One region of the Bacillus sp. AC266 genome, then DNA from elsewhere that is predicted to be linked to it. Evidence: riboswitches for the same ligand, from Rfam matches in the RefSeq annotation. Region 1 holds a riboswitch; the other holds the start of a gene.
What was found. Region 1 has a riboswitch for magnesium ahead of mgtE (magnesium transporter). Riboswitches for the same ligand answer to the same signal wherever they lie in the genome.

Region 1 (6,609 bases):
TGAACATTTTAATATAAACTGTAATTGTCACAAATTCATGATCCACCTAAGGGTTCAGTACCAGCAACTTCTAAAGAAAATGTAAAATAAGATAATCAAGTTGAGAAATCTAACTCAAAAAGAACGGGGCAATTTATGCGCGGTTCTTTTTGTATATCCAGGAATTATAGTTAGCAATAACATGAAATTCATTTTCTCATAGTTAATTAACCCTAAATATAAATCTTTCTAAAAGAATCCTACATTCTTACACAAAATTAATTGGATTTCAATCTGTAAATCTATAAAATTTAAGTTTAGACTTTCTTGTCTAAATAGTTTGGAATTTCATGTCCTTGTACAGTTCTACAATAGGGGAAGAGGATAACTCTGATTTCCTCAAGTGTTCGTTAAATTCCCATTTAACGAACAGATAGATAGAAGGGGGATATAATACTAATATGATATACGTACACATGTTTACAAATTGGCAAGTGATTTGGATAGAGACTCCAAGACTTATGAAATCGCATTTATGCAATAATTATATATTATAATTATCAAACTTAATTTTATTGAAAATTGATATATTAAGCAATATTCCTATTGCTATTAAATTGACCATTAAAGAACTTCCACCAAAACTAACAAATGGAAATGGGGTACCAGTAAGAGGAAATAGTCCCGTAATACCACCTAAATTTACAATGGATTGCATACCAATCATACATCCTATACCAATTGCTATAAAACTTCCGAATGGATCTACACATAGTTGTGCAATTTTTAAGGAACGAAGAACGATAGTCAAAACCCCTGCCAATATAATAAATACACCAATAAACCCTAGTTCTTCAGAAACTATTGCCATTATAAAATCAGTATGTGGTTCTGGAAGATAACCGGTTTTTTGAATGCTATTTCCGAATCCACGTCCAGTAATTCCTCCAGAGCCAATGGCAATAAAAGAATTTACAAGCTGATATCCTTTTCCTTGCGCATCAACAAAGGGATTGAGAATTGTAGTAATACGTGTCTTTTGAACTTCTGACAAACTAAATTGAATTAAAAAGTATAAAAAAGGTAACCAAAAAATAGAACCGATTATAATTCTTTTAATTAATAGATTTACATTTATTCCAGAGCAAAGAAATATGCTAAAACCTAAACCTAATATTAAAAGTGCAGATCCTAAGTTTGGCTGTTTATAGATTAGGAAAAAAATTGCAGCTAAAAAAAATAAAAGTTTTCCGCTACCACTCCAAATATTTTTAGCTTGTTCTAGTCGTAATGCAAAAAAACGGGCTGTTACAAGTATTGTTCCTAATTTAAGAAATTCAGCTGGCTGTATTCCAAAGATCCATGATTGAGCATTATTTACCACTTTTCCTTTCCACAAAACCATAATTAATAAAAAAATTCCCCCAACCATAATACAGATAGAGACTATTCGTTTTTTCCATATTTCATATGGGAGAATAGCACAAACTATTAACCCTATTGTTCCTAAAAATAGCTTTGTTAATTGAGAATCAACAAAATGCCTACTGTTATAACCGTAATGTTGAACAGCAACAATGGAGCTCGCGCTATACATCATGATAATACCTAAAGTACATGTTATGAATAGAGGGAGGAGCAATAGATAATCGAGTTTTAATATTTTTTTCATTTTAATATCCTCCTGATTACATTTGCTAATGATTAGAATCTTGTTCTCATCAACTACTAAATAGTATTCTTGTTTTGAAAGATTCTATAGCTTACACCCTGTTTTCTTACGCAAAAATCCCCCCTAGTTACATACTAGGGGGGATTTAAATTGGCATGACTAAATAAAGCTTTCCTCCCCCTAGTAGAGCTTTGGCACTATACAACGTAAAGTAATGGAAATTGATTACTTAGCTATCTTAAGAAGGGCCTTAATCCGACAATTCCTGTTCTACCCATTGGCGTCTTTCGACATTTTTGGGCAATAGCCTGTGTTTGTATAGGAGCCTCACCTAACAGGTTTAGCAATATAAATTTTATGTATTTGTTTCGTGTAGCCAGCATAAATATTTTTTTTTTGCTTGTCAAGTAAGCATATTGCTAATTTTATATTCTTTATTGTTTTATGAATTTTGAGAAATAATGCAAGAAAATGTATTTAATCATCTCGTATAGATACTTATTTTCGGCCTGTAGTGGATAATTTGATTAAGTAGTTTAACCATATAAATTTGATAAACAGTAAAGAAGATTTTAATCATAAAATAAGATTTTTGAAGAATGTTCTTTTGAAGTACGGTATGACTAATAATTCAACTCCTGCTATAAAGTTACAAATTAATCATAAACAATAAGTTTCCTATACGAAATTTCATATATTTTATAACGTTTCTTCGAACTAATTGTATATAAATTTTATATCTTTTAAGTTGAATTTTAAATTTACAATAGAATCGAATTACATTTCTCTAAAAAAGAATTTATTATGAATCGAATTGAAAGTCAGTTGACAAATATTAAATTCTGGTTTAAATTTTGAAGTAATTCAATAATCTTTGTTAGGTGAGGCTCCTGTATAGAGAAACGCTGCTGCCCAAAAATGTCGAGAGACGCCAATGGGTCAACAGGAACGGTCGGATTAAGGCCCTTTTTAATGTAGCTGGTTATAAAAACCTATGCTATACAGTGCTAAAACTCAACGAGGGAGTGGTATACGATTTGATAGAAAGGCACCTCTGGGATTTTTGCAGAGCTGTCTTAATAATCATTTATTTGTATTGTAAAAAACCTTTACTCCTTTTTGAGTAAAGGTTTTTTGTTTAATGTTATTTATTTTTATCTTGTCTATATTCAAAAAGGAGGTAGTTCTAAATAATAAATTGATTGCAATGTAACTATTAATGCTCTAATGAAAATTTTAGACAGATAAAATAACACAAAACCACTCATGAAACTCTAGAGTCTCCCTTAGCAATATAAGGAGGAGTTAACATGAAGAAATTATTAAATGAATTACTTGTAACCCAAAATAATTTGGATGCAGAGAAAGTTTTACGTCATCCGTCGTATGATATTGCGCAAGAAGTAAAACGGTTTTCAATTGCAGATCAAGTCATATTACTAGATAAGATTCCTGTATTAAAAAGCTCAAAAATTCTTCAACATTTGAATACAGAAGAAAAATATAATATCTTAATTCAATTATCTGAAAACAAAGCTAAAAAGTTACTAGATTTACAACCGATTGATGAAACAGTAGATCTACTTCTAGCGGTTCATCCGGAAAAACAAGCTAAATTAATGGCGTATTTAAATAAAATTACAAAACATAATGTAAAAAAATTAATGGCTTTCAAACCTGAAACGGCAGGAAGTCTTGTCACAAGTGATTTTGTTGCAGTTAGAGGGAATTGGTCAGTAAAAATGACATTGAAGTACATTAGGGAGCATTCTGAAAATGTAGAATCAATATCTTATATCTATGTTCTTGATAGTCATGGTTATCTTAAGGGAATCGTTTCCATACATGAGTTATTACTAGCAGCAGATGAAGAGATATTATCTACTATCATGATTCAAGAGGTAATTTCAGTACACCCTGAAGTTGATCAGCAAGAAGTTGTAAAAAAGCTACTGAATTATAATTTAGCAGCATTACCCGTAACAACAGCAAATAATGAAATGATTGGTATTATAACATTTGATGACGTAATGAATGTTATGGAAGCAGAAGCTACAGAAGATATCCAAAAGTTAGGCGGAAGTGAACCGTTAAATCAATCTTACTTTGAATCTAGTATTTGGAGCATTTTCTTAAAACGTCTACCATGGTTATTGCTTCTTTTTGTTGCTGAAGCATATACAGGTACAGTACTAAAGTATTTTGAAGACGAAATTGAAACAGTAGTTGCCCTTGCTTTCTTTGTTCCATTATTAGTAGGTACTGGAGGGAATACAGGAACACAGGTTGTAGCAACAATTACTCGTGCAATTGGTATTGGAGAGGTGAAATTTAAAGACATTTTCCGTGTAATGAAAAAGGAGTTTGCAATTGGCATGCTTCTCGGACTTGCACTTGGGGTAGCTGGGCTCACTCGTGCTTATATGTTAGGGGTTGGAACAGAAGTTGCACAAGTTGTAGCAATCACTTTATTATTTATTGTTATTTGGGCTTCGCTTGTCGCAGCTGTTTTACCTTTGATTTTGAGAAAATTTAAATTAGATCCTGCAGTCGTTTCTGGTCCATTTATTACAACATTTGTTGACGGAACAGGATTAGTAATATATTTCTTGGTTGCAAAAACGTTATTAAATTTGTAAATATAAACTGAAATAAATAAGAAATATAGAATAAGTATTTTGCCTTGCTTGCTAAGACATAGTGGGGAACTCGGGAATGAGGAAAACAAACATTTTTGTCTTTAGGTAAATAATATTTTAAAGGATTCATTGAATGTAATTAATGCCGGAGGATAAAACTATGAAACATCTAAGAAAAATCTTCAAACGAATTTTGCTTCTTTTTTCTATTTTCATGCTTATTGGCATAGGAATATTATTTGGTACTAACTATGGCCGAGATCTTCGTGTAACAATCGCTGGGAGTATACTAACTTCTCAGCATCCACAATATGCGAAATATACATTCCTGTCCCAAAAAGAACTAGATAAACTGCAAGATAGAATTAATCATCCGAAATGGTCAAACAGTGATGAGGCTATTTATAAAAAAATAGCAGGAAAAAGATTAGATGAACTAAAAAATCAGCCATTAAAAATTGATGTAGAAACGATTAAAAGTAACAAAGATAGTCGTTTTCTTTTCGAAGGAAAATTAGTCACTATTAGTAACCCTTTCAATGTTAAACTTGTTAGCCATCAAGGGACACAGGGCGATAAAAGGGGAGAAAAAATTAGCGTAATGGCAAAACGTAATAATTCACTTGTTGCTGTGAATGCAAGTGGATTTGCTGATGAAACAGGAAGGGGTGGAGGAAATGTTGCAACTGGAATAGTAATAGAAAATGGGAAAGCAATTGATACAAATATAGATAAAAATACCCCTACAATTATTACGGGCTTAACAAATTTTGGACAAATGATAACAGGGAATTATTCTACCCAACAACTTTTGGATAAACAAGTCGTTTCCGCAGCAGGATTTATGCCACAGTTAATTGTAAATGGAGAAAAAATGATAACAGAAGGGGATGGTGGTTGGGGCTCTGCTCCACGAAGTATTATGGCCCAAAAAGAAGATGGTACACTAATGTTTCTAGTGATAGACGGTAGGCAAACACATAGCATAGGTGCCACGTTAAAAGAGTGTCAAGATATTCTATATGAAAAAGGAGCAATAAATGCAATGGCTATGGATGGAGGATCTTCTGCTACGCTATATTTAGGGGGAAAGGTTATAAATTCACCATCCACATTATCTCATGAAGATCGTTATTTACCGAATGCTTGGGTGGTAACAGCAAATTCGAAGCAAAAAATAAAGATGACAATAGATGGAGAAAAAGTAAATCCCAAAACATTAGATAAATTTGATACAAACTTTACTTCACAATAGGTATAAATAATGGAAAGCAAAAATAGGGGATATTGTTCAAAAAGAAAGCAAAAAAATACGCACCCGTGGCGGCGCGAGTAGGAATTATGATTGGCAGTATAATTATATTCAATAATTTTATAGATATTCCTCATGTTTTGTATCAGGGTCTGAACCAGATGTGAATGTTGTATTTAAAGTTGTGCAATTAGATGATGAAAAGTTCAAGAATTATATAGAAGGGGAACTTTACACTCGTATTGTAAATGCTTTTGAACCGATTATCTTTCTGATTAAGGCCGTGCCCTATCCGATAACATCTGTTGTAGCGTAATGCAGTGGACTTATTCATTATGATTGGTAGCCAGGATCGGTGATTCTCACAAATATCTTGCTCTGGACATGGTTATATAGTAGTTAAAATAATCCCATTATTTATGAGACTACTTGTTGAGATTAGTAGTCCAATAAATATAGGGCTTTTCTTTTGGGAAAATAGGCTTATATAACATAGTCATGTGCGGATACATAATCCTTGGGGTGATGATGATAACCAAGAAACTGATTCGAATCAAAACTTCCGTAATTCATCTTTTGATGGAAAACGTGGAAAACAAGGTGATACAGTTTATCGAGAGTTTATTCCTGCATTAGATCAGAATACTCTGTTTGATTTGGCGAATAAAATGAACAACGCCCTTAACGCTGTAAGAGGCACCTCTTATACCGTTCAACAGGCAGTAGGACTCTATCCGACATCAGCGACTTCAGATGATTATGCCTATAGTCGGCATATTGTCGATTCAAGTAAGAATAAAATTTATGCTTTTACAATAGAATTTGGGCAAGAGTTTGTCCCACCATATGAAGAAATGCGTCTTATAATAAAAGAGGTTAATGCAGCGATGACAGAGTTTTGTCACTGCATCCAAAATAATAAATAATTGAGGAATACTTGAAGGATCGTTATTCCTACCATATGTACCTGGAGATAGGCTGATTCAGAAGAAAATGCAATTGATTTTTATCTAAGTAAATCAAGAGTTAAACAAGCAACTTTACATTTCTTAATCGTTGCATATTCT
Region 2 (6,609 bases), on a different contig from region 1:
AGTATGTAGGATCTGAAGGGTCGTTGGAAAAAACTTCTTTTTGTATATATAACACTGCTGTTCCGTCTGGATCTACTGAAGTTGCAGTAACGATATATGTATTTCCATCTTTTATAAAATATTCACAAGTCATGCGCGCGACAATTTCAGAATTAGAAATATTTGCGTAGTTCCATAAAGCTGGATACCCGTTTGTTTCATCATTGAGCCGATATTCCAATCGCATTTTATCCCTCTTCTTCCTTTTTCTTCTACTTTATCATGACATCTTATATAATAGAAATATAATTTAAAAAGGGGAGTGCAAAGGTGACAAAAACGAAATGGCTAGTAGGTGGTGTCCTAACATCTTTAATGACGGGCACTTTATTTGGCTGCGCGCAAGATATTCCCCCCGAACCGAATGATAATAGTTGTTCTGATTGGGATTGGGATGATGAGCTTGGTGTTTGGCAGTGTGATGATAGTAGTTCAGGTTATCGTGGACATTACTTTTATGGTGGTACATACTATCAAAATAAATCCACCTTCAAAAATTCATCAGAGTTTAAAACTTATCAATCTTCGGCCGAATTTAAAGGTGGAATTGGAAGCGGTTCAAAGGGAGGATTTGGGGGCTAACATATGTCGCAATACATAAGGGATCGAAAAGAGTTTTATTCGAAATATCCGAATTTTTGGTCGGATTTATATGAATGTGAGTATAGTTTGTTTCATGTTTTCCCGATAACAGAGCAAACGATGAAACAATTACAAGTAGCAACTGAACGAATGGGGAAAATATTTTTTAAGACTGCTAGAATTCTTCGGAATGTATCTAATGAACAGCTTCTTGAACTCGGTTTTCCAACTACAAGCTTGCCTTTTATTAGACTGAAAGGGATGTATCCTGAATCTGTTATTTCACGATTTGATTTTGCTTTAACAGAGGATAATCGTATTAAAATGCTTGAGTTTAATAGTGATACTCCAACTTTTATTGTGGAATGCTTTCAAATGAATGGAAAAGTTTGTGAAGAACTTGACTATGATGATCCAAATGCAAATCAAGAGCGCTTACTTTCTTCTGGTATTACAAAAGCCGTAATGGAGTTTACAAAAGGAATGGAAGATCCAAATGTTGTTTTCACAGCTCATCCTGAACATATAGAAGATTGGAATACGACTATGTATTTGAGTGGGCTATGCCATGTTGAAAATAAAGTAATGCCAATGACAGAACTTAGAATTACAGATGATGCTTTAGTAGATAGAGATGGTGTACCAATTGATGTTTTGTATCGCCAAACATATCCAATTGAAGACTTAATTGAAGATCAAGATCCCGAAACGGGGGATTTGGTGGGAGTAGAACTTTTGCAACTTGTAAAAGAAGGAAAGCTTTTTATTATAAATCCTTTGTCGGCCTTTTTACTTCAGCCGAAATCAATTCAATGTCTTATTTGGGGATTAGCAGAAGAAGGTGCTTTTTACACAAGTGAGGAACAAAAGTGGATTAAAGAATATATGCTTCCTACATATTTAGAGCCAGATTTATTTTTTGGGAAAAGTCCGTTCGTTCAAAAACCTTCGTTCGGTAGGGAAGGTGACACGATTACGATTCGTGATAAGGATACAAATATTATGATTCGAAATGCACATGAAACGTATAAATCGTCACTGCCTATATTTCAGAAATATACAGAGCTTCCAGTTGTATTTTTGGAAACTGAAAAAGGAATTGAGAAGCTGTCGTACGTGTTTGGGGCTTTTTTAATTGCTGGAAAAGCGAGCAGCATCGGTATACGTGCCGGAGAAAAAATTACGGGAAATGAATCGTATTATTTACCGGTAGGTATTAAGAAGGAGGAAAATAAATGATTAAATTTTTACTATATTTAGCAGTATCACTTGTACTTTTGTGTATCGGTCTTTTTCTTATGGAAGTGACAACGAAAGTTAAGGAATTTAAGTTAATGGCTCAAGGGAATAAAGCGGTAAGCTATGTACTTGGAGGAAGACTACTTGGTCTTGCTATCGTTTTATATTCAACGGCTGCTAATTCTATTTCAATTCTTGATATGGTTTCATGGGGAGCTGTTGGGATTTTAGCTCAAATTATTGTCTTTTATTTAGCGGAATGGCTTACACCACGTTTTAATATTAATAAAAGTCTTGAAGAAGATAATCAAGCAGTTGGTCTTTTCCTTATGTTTTTATCACTTTCCATCGGAATTGTAATTGCTGGTTGTGTAACGTATTAAAACCCTTACATTTTAACGTAAGGGTTTTATTTTTCATTTGCTAATTTTTTGCAATATGTGTTCAATTAATTTATGTAGCCGAACGCTGAGCAGGATGCGTATTAGTGTACTAATAAACTCGAGATAGTTATTGTAATAAGGACAAGTTTCCATACAAAGTGTTGACATCTATTTTAAATAAGAGTAACATTTTCTATGTAATTATAATAAGTCTCTGTTAGGTGAGGCTCCTGTATAGAGAAATGCTACTGCCCAAAAATGTCGAGAGACGCCAATGGGTCAACAGGAATGATCGAATTAAGGTTTTTCTTAACGTAGCTGGTAATGAACCTATGCTATACAGTGCTAAAACTCGGCGAGGGAGAGGTCCATAGATTTCTAATTGTATTATATTAGGAATCGCTTATTTGTGTATGCAATGACCTTTGCTCTCTTATGAGTAAGGGTCTTTTTTGTTAGCAAACTATGAGTAATTTCATAGTATAGATTATAACTAAAAAATTAAAGAGGAGGTGAGGAGCATGTCAAATTCTGACTCGGTTCCGTTACCCATATACTTCAAATCAAAAATATATGATGTAGGCAGGAAACGACTTGTTCCTCCCTCTATATTTATCATAATGTAGCGTTTATTCGAGTATTTAAGCGCTAGACACTTTCACAGTAAAGTGGATAAATTGAGAAACAAAGCGTTTCTTCCTATGTTGTAAAGGAGGAGACGATAATATGTTATATGTAAATAAAAGTGTGGGTAACACTTCGTATAAATTAAGTAAAAAAGCAATGAAAGAACAAACAATGCTTCAAAAAAATAAAGATTTATTAATTGAAATCGCAACAAGAGATGTAAAATCTGTATTTGCGTATTTTAAAACAACAAGAGACGGACTATCTATGAAAGAGGCACAAAAGCGTATTCAAGTATACGGACGAAATGAATTAACTTCAAAAAGAGCGCGTATTGCGGAAGTAATGATGAAGCTAAGTGGAATGATCCCAGGTCTTTCAAAACAAAATATGGGTGATGAATTACAATGTGAAACAGTTACTGTTTCTAGAGTAGCTGGCTGTAGCGTAACAGGGCTAAACAGTGAACTAAAAATGATGAAATTACCAGTACAAGAGCTTGTACCTGGAGATATGATTTTTCTTGCAGAGGGCGATACAGTGCCAGCAGATGTACGTATTATTTATGCAAATGATTTATTAGTAAATGAATCTATGCTGACAGGAAACGATGCTAGTATTGAGAAATTTGAAAGTTGCTATCATCTTGAACGTAAACGATTTATTCCATTAAAACGGATGAAAGACTATAATCCACTTGAACTTGAAAATGTATGTTTCAAAGGTACGTATATTGTTGACGGAAATGCAAAGGCTGTAGTTGTTTCGACAGGTAAAAATACGTATTCAGGAATACTTCATACTTGTTGCGGTAGAATGTCTTAATGTGTTAATGATGCTAAATATACAAAAACAATGTATAATAGACAAAGTTGAACAAAAACGTAGAATGGTAATCTATATATAACCTTACGTGATAACGTGAGGTTATTATTTTTTGTTAGTAGGAGAGGAATTATGAAAAAAGTATTATTAGTTGATGGTATGGCACTATTATTTCGTGCTTTTTACGCAACAAGTGTATATGGACAATTTATGAAACGACAAGATGGTACCCCGACGAATGGGATTCATGGTTATATGAAGCATTTATTAACAGCAACACAAGCAATCGAACCAACGCACATTGTAACGTGCTGGGATATGGGAAGTACGACATTTAGAACGGAATCTTTCTCGAATTATAAAGCAAATCGTGCAGCACCGCCGGAAGAATTAATTCCGCAATTTGATTTAGTGCAAGAAATGACTGCGAAATTATCTATGCCTGTAATCGGTATGAAAGGTTATGAAGCGGATGATTGTATCGGTACGCTTGCAAAACAATATTGCAATGAAGCGGAAGTTTATATTTTGACAGGTGATACAGATTTACTTCAACTTGTTGATACGAATGTTACAGTTATGCTTCTTCGTAAAGGAATTGGAAATTACGAGTATTACACACCGGAAAAAATCATGGAAGAGAAAGGTGTAGAACCTTGGCAAATTGTTCATGCGAAAGCTTTCATGGGAGATACAAGTGATAATTATCCGGGTGTAAAAGGTATTGGTGAAAAAACAGCGTATAAGCTGATTCAAGAATACGGGACAGTATCGGCAGTGCTAGAAAATATAGCATCATTAACGAAAGCGCAGCGCACAAAAATTGAAAGTGATTTAGAGAATTTAAATATCTCTTTACAATTAGCGCAAATTCATTGTGAAGTTCCAATTTCATGCTTATTAGAAGAAGGGTTACACACAATGGACGAAGAAAAACTACGCTTTGTTTGTAACGAAATGAATTGGGGAAGACCTGAAATATTAATTAATATGCTTTAAAGAGCATGGAAAGGTTGATCAAATATATTTTTGATTAACCTTTCTTTTTTTGTTCACAAAGTTGTCAGAAAATAAACGAAATTTTCATCTGAAGTTCAAATGGAATTCACAACAATCAATTATTATAAGGACACACAGATAAATCCTTATCTTTTATATAAACCATCCCCCAAGGAGGAAAATAAACATGCGAAAAAAAGTGAGAAAATCCTTTAAACAATTATTAATAGAAAATAAACAATCCCTACTAACTAATAAAGAGAATATGAAAGAAATTGAAGAACGGATTGAGAAACGACATGTAGCATATAGTGCTGCTAGCAATTGATAATTTTGTTTATGAAAAAAGCTTGTAGTTTGGATATTATCCGAACTACAAGCTTTTTCTTTTTTGATTAACGCCACCAAATCCAAGTCCAAAAGTAATTTCGTATATTTCGAGGAGTAATGCGTATGAAACGTTCACCGTCAAAGAAACAATTTAAATTTGGAAGTGTTTCATCTGGATTTTCTGGAATGAAGGTGACGATGTTTTCGTTACTTGTAATGGTTACTGTGATTGGTGGATCGGTAGGAGAGACTTGAAGTTGTAAAGAAACGTTTGCCTTGTTTTTAAATTCATTATTAATAGGTGGACTTATCACTTGTACTGTGAATAACACGATAATTGTTTCGTTCGGTTCCAAATTAGTAGCGACTAGGAAACCGATATTCGGATTCGCTAGTGGAGAGCGTTCCCCATTAATGAAGACCGTACCGTTCATAAATTGTAAACCTGCTGGAATGGTGTCTTGTAATGAAATATTTGAAAGTGAAATCTCGGAAGTATTCGTAATACGCACTGTATAATCAAAATATTGGTTTAAATAAGCAGAGCTGACGGAAGCATTTTTTATCACTGCTGCCGTTATAAATTGAACGGGTATACGAACAATATTCGAATTGACAATGAAAATAATAATTGGATCCTGTGGTGTCAATTGGAAAGCAGCTGTAACTGTTGCGGAATTGATAATTGTACTGTTTGAAGGGATAGAAGTTACGAGAACTTTAAATGTTATAGTTGCTACTCCATCTGCCGATAAGGAACCAATGTTAATACCAGTGTCTGGTCGAATATTTGGAACCGGAGTACCGTTAATTGTTACACTGTTTTCTATAAATGTTGTACCAGCTGGAATCATATCTAAAACGGAAGTACTTACTGTAGGAATTGGGGAATGATTAAATACCTCTAATGTGAATGTAATAATATCTCCTATAACGACAGAAGATTTGTCAGCGTTTTTCTCAATGCGCACCATTGGATCAACGATCGTTGTTGTAACGGTATTTGTTTGCTTTGTAATTGTAATAGGTGGTTCATTCGGATCAATGGTAACAGTATAGGAAACAGAAGCGTCGTTATTGATAGCAGTTTGAAGAGTCGAAGAAGATATTGTTACTTGGAACGTAATGACAACAGATTCATTAGGAGCAAGGTTTCCTAATGGAATACCATTTTCAGGATTCGCATTAGGCTGATTGATCCCGTTAATCGTAACACTGCCAGTAATGAAAATTGTATCTACTGGTACGGTGTCTATGGCAAGAAGGTCTTCAATCGTTACATTACCGCTATTAGTAATTGTAATTGTATACGTTAAAGTTTGACTAGGTAATGCATTCGTGGCATTAACAGATTTTATGGCAACGACATTATCATTTTGGACAGTTGTTGTGACAGTATTTGTTGTAGTCGTATTTGTAACAGGTAAGTTATTTGGATTGACTATATAGTTAAAAGTAGTAATTGCTTTGTTGTTGAGTTCATTTGGTGTTGGAATAGAAGTTACAGTTACTTGGAATGAAGCGATGGCATCTCCACCTACAATTATAGTACCAATTGGTATGCCGCTTACTGGATTAACTCCCG

Region 2: linked by a shared signal. The riboswitch ahead of AC0IXC_RS14870 (P-type ATPase actuator domain-containing protein) and the one ahead of mgtE (magnesium transporter) in region 1 are both predicted to bind magnesium.

The regions. Positions count from the first base shown of each region.
Region 1 covers NZ_CEEDEC010000006.1:322,763-329,371, reverse strand. Annotated here, with positions in the region: gene AC0IXC_RS23655 (FtsW/RodA/SpoVE family cell cycle protein) at 524-1,651, opposite strand; M-box (ykoK) riboswitch at 1,821-1,997, opposite strand; M-box (ykoK) riboswitch at 2,518-2,685, shown strand; gene mgtE (magnesium transporter) at 2,962-4,290, shown strand; gene AC0IXC_RS23645 (phosphodiester glycosidase family protein) at 4,451-5,545, shown strand; gene AC0IXC_RS23640 (M14 family zinc carboxypeptidase) at 6,043-6,468, shown strand; partial or broken gene AC0IXC_RS23635 (IS6 family transposase) at 6,523-6,609, shown strand, end outside.
Region 2 covers NZ_CEEDEC010000003.1:331,173-337,781, reverse strand. Annotated here, with positions in the region: gene AC0IXC_RS14890 (hypothetical protein) at 1-226, opposite strand, end outside; gene AC0IXC_RS14885 (hypothetical protein) at 310-621, shown strand; gene AC0IXC_RS14880 (glutathionylspermidine synthase family protein) at 625-1,860, shown strand; gene AC0IXC_RS14875 (DUF350 domain-containing protein) at 1,857-2,243, shown strand; M-box (ykoK) riboswitch at 2,450-2,615, shown strand; gene AC0IXC_RS14870 (P-type ATPase actuator domain-containing protein) at 2,970-3,695, shown strand; gene AC0IXC_RS14865 (5'-3' exonuclease) at 3,828-4,694, shown strand; gene AC0IXC_RS14860 (FbpB family small basic protein) at 4,882-5,022, shown strand; gene AC0IXC_RS14855 (DUF7507 domain-containing protein) at 5,090-6,609, opposite strand, start outside.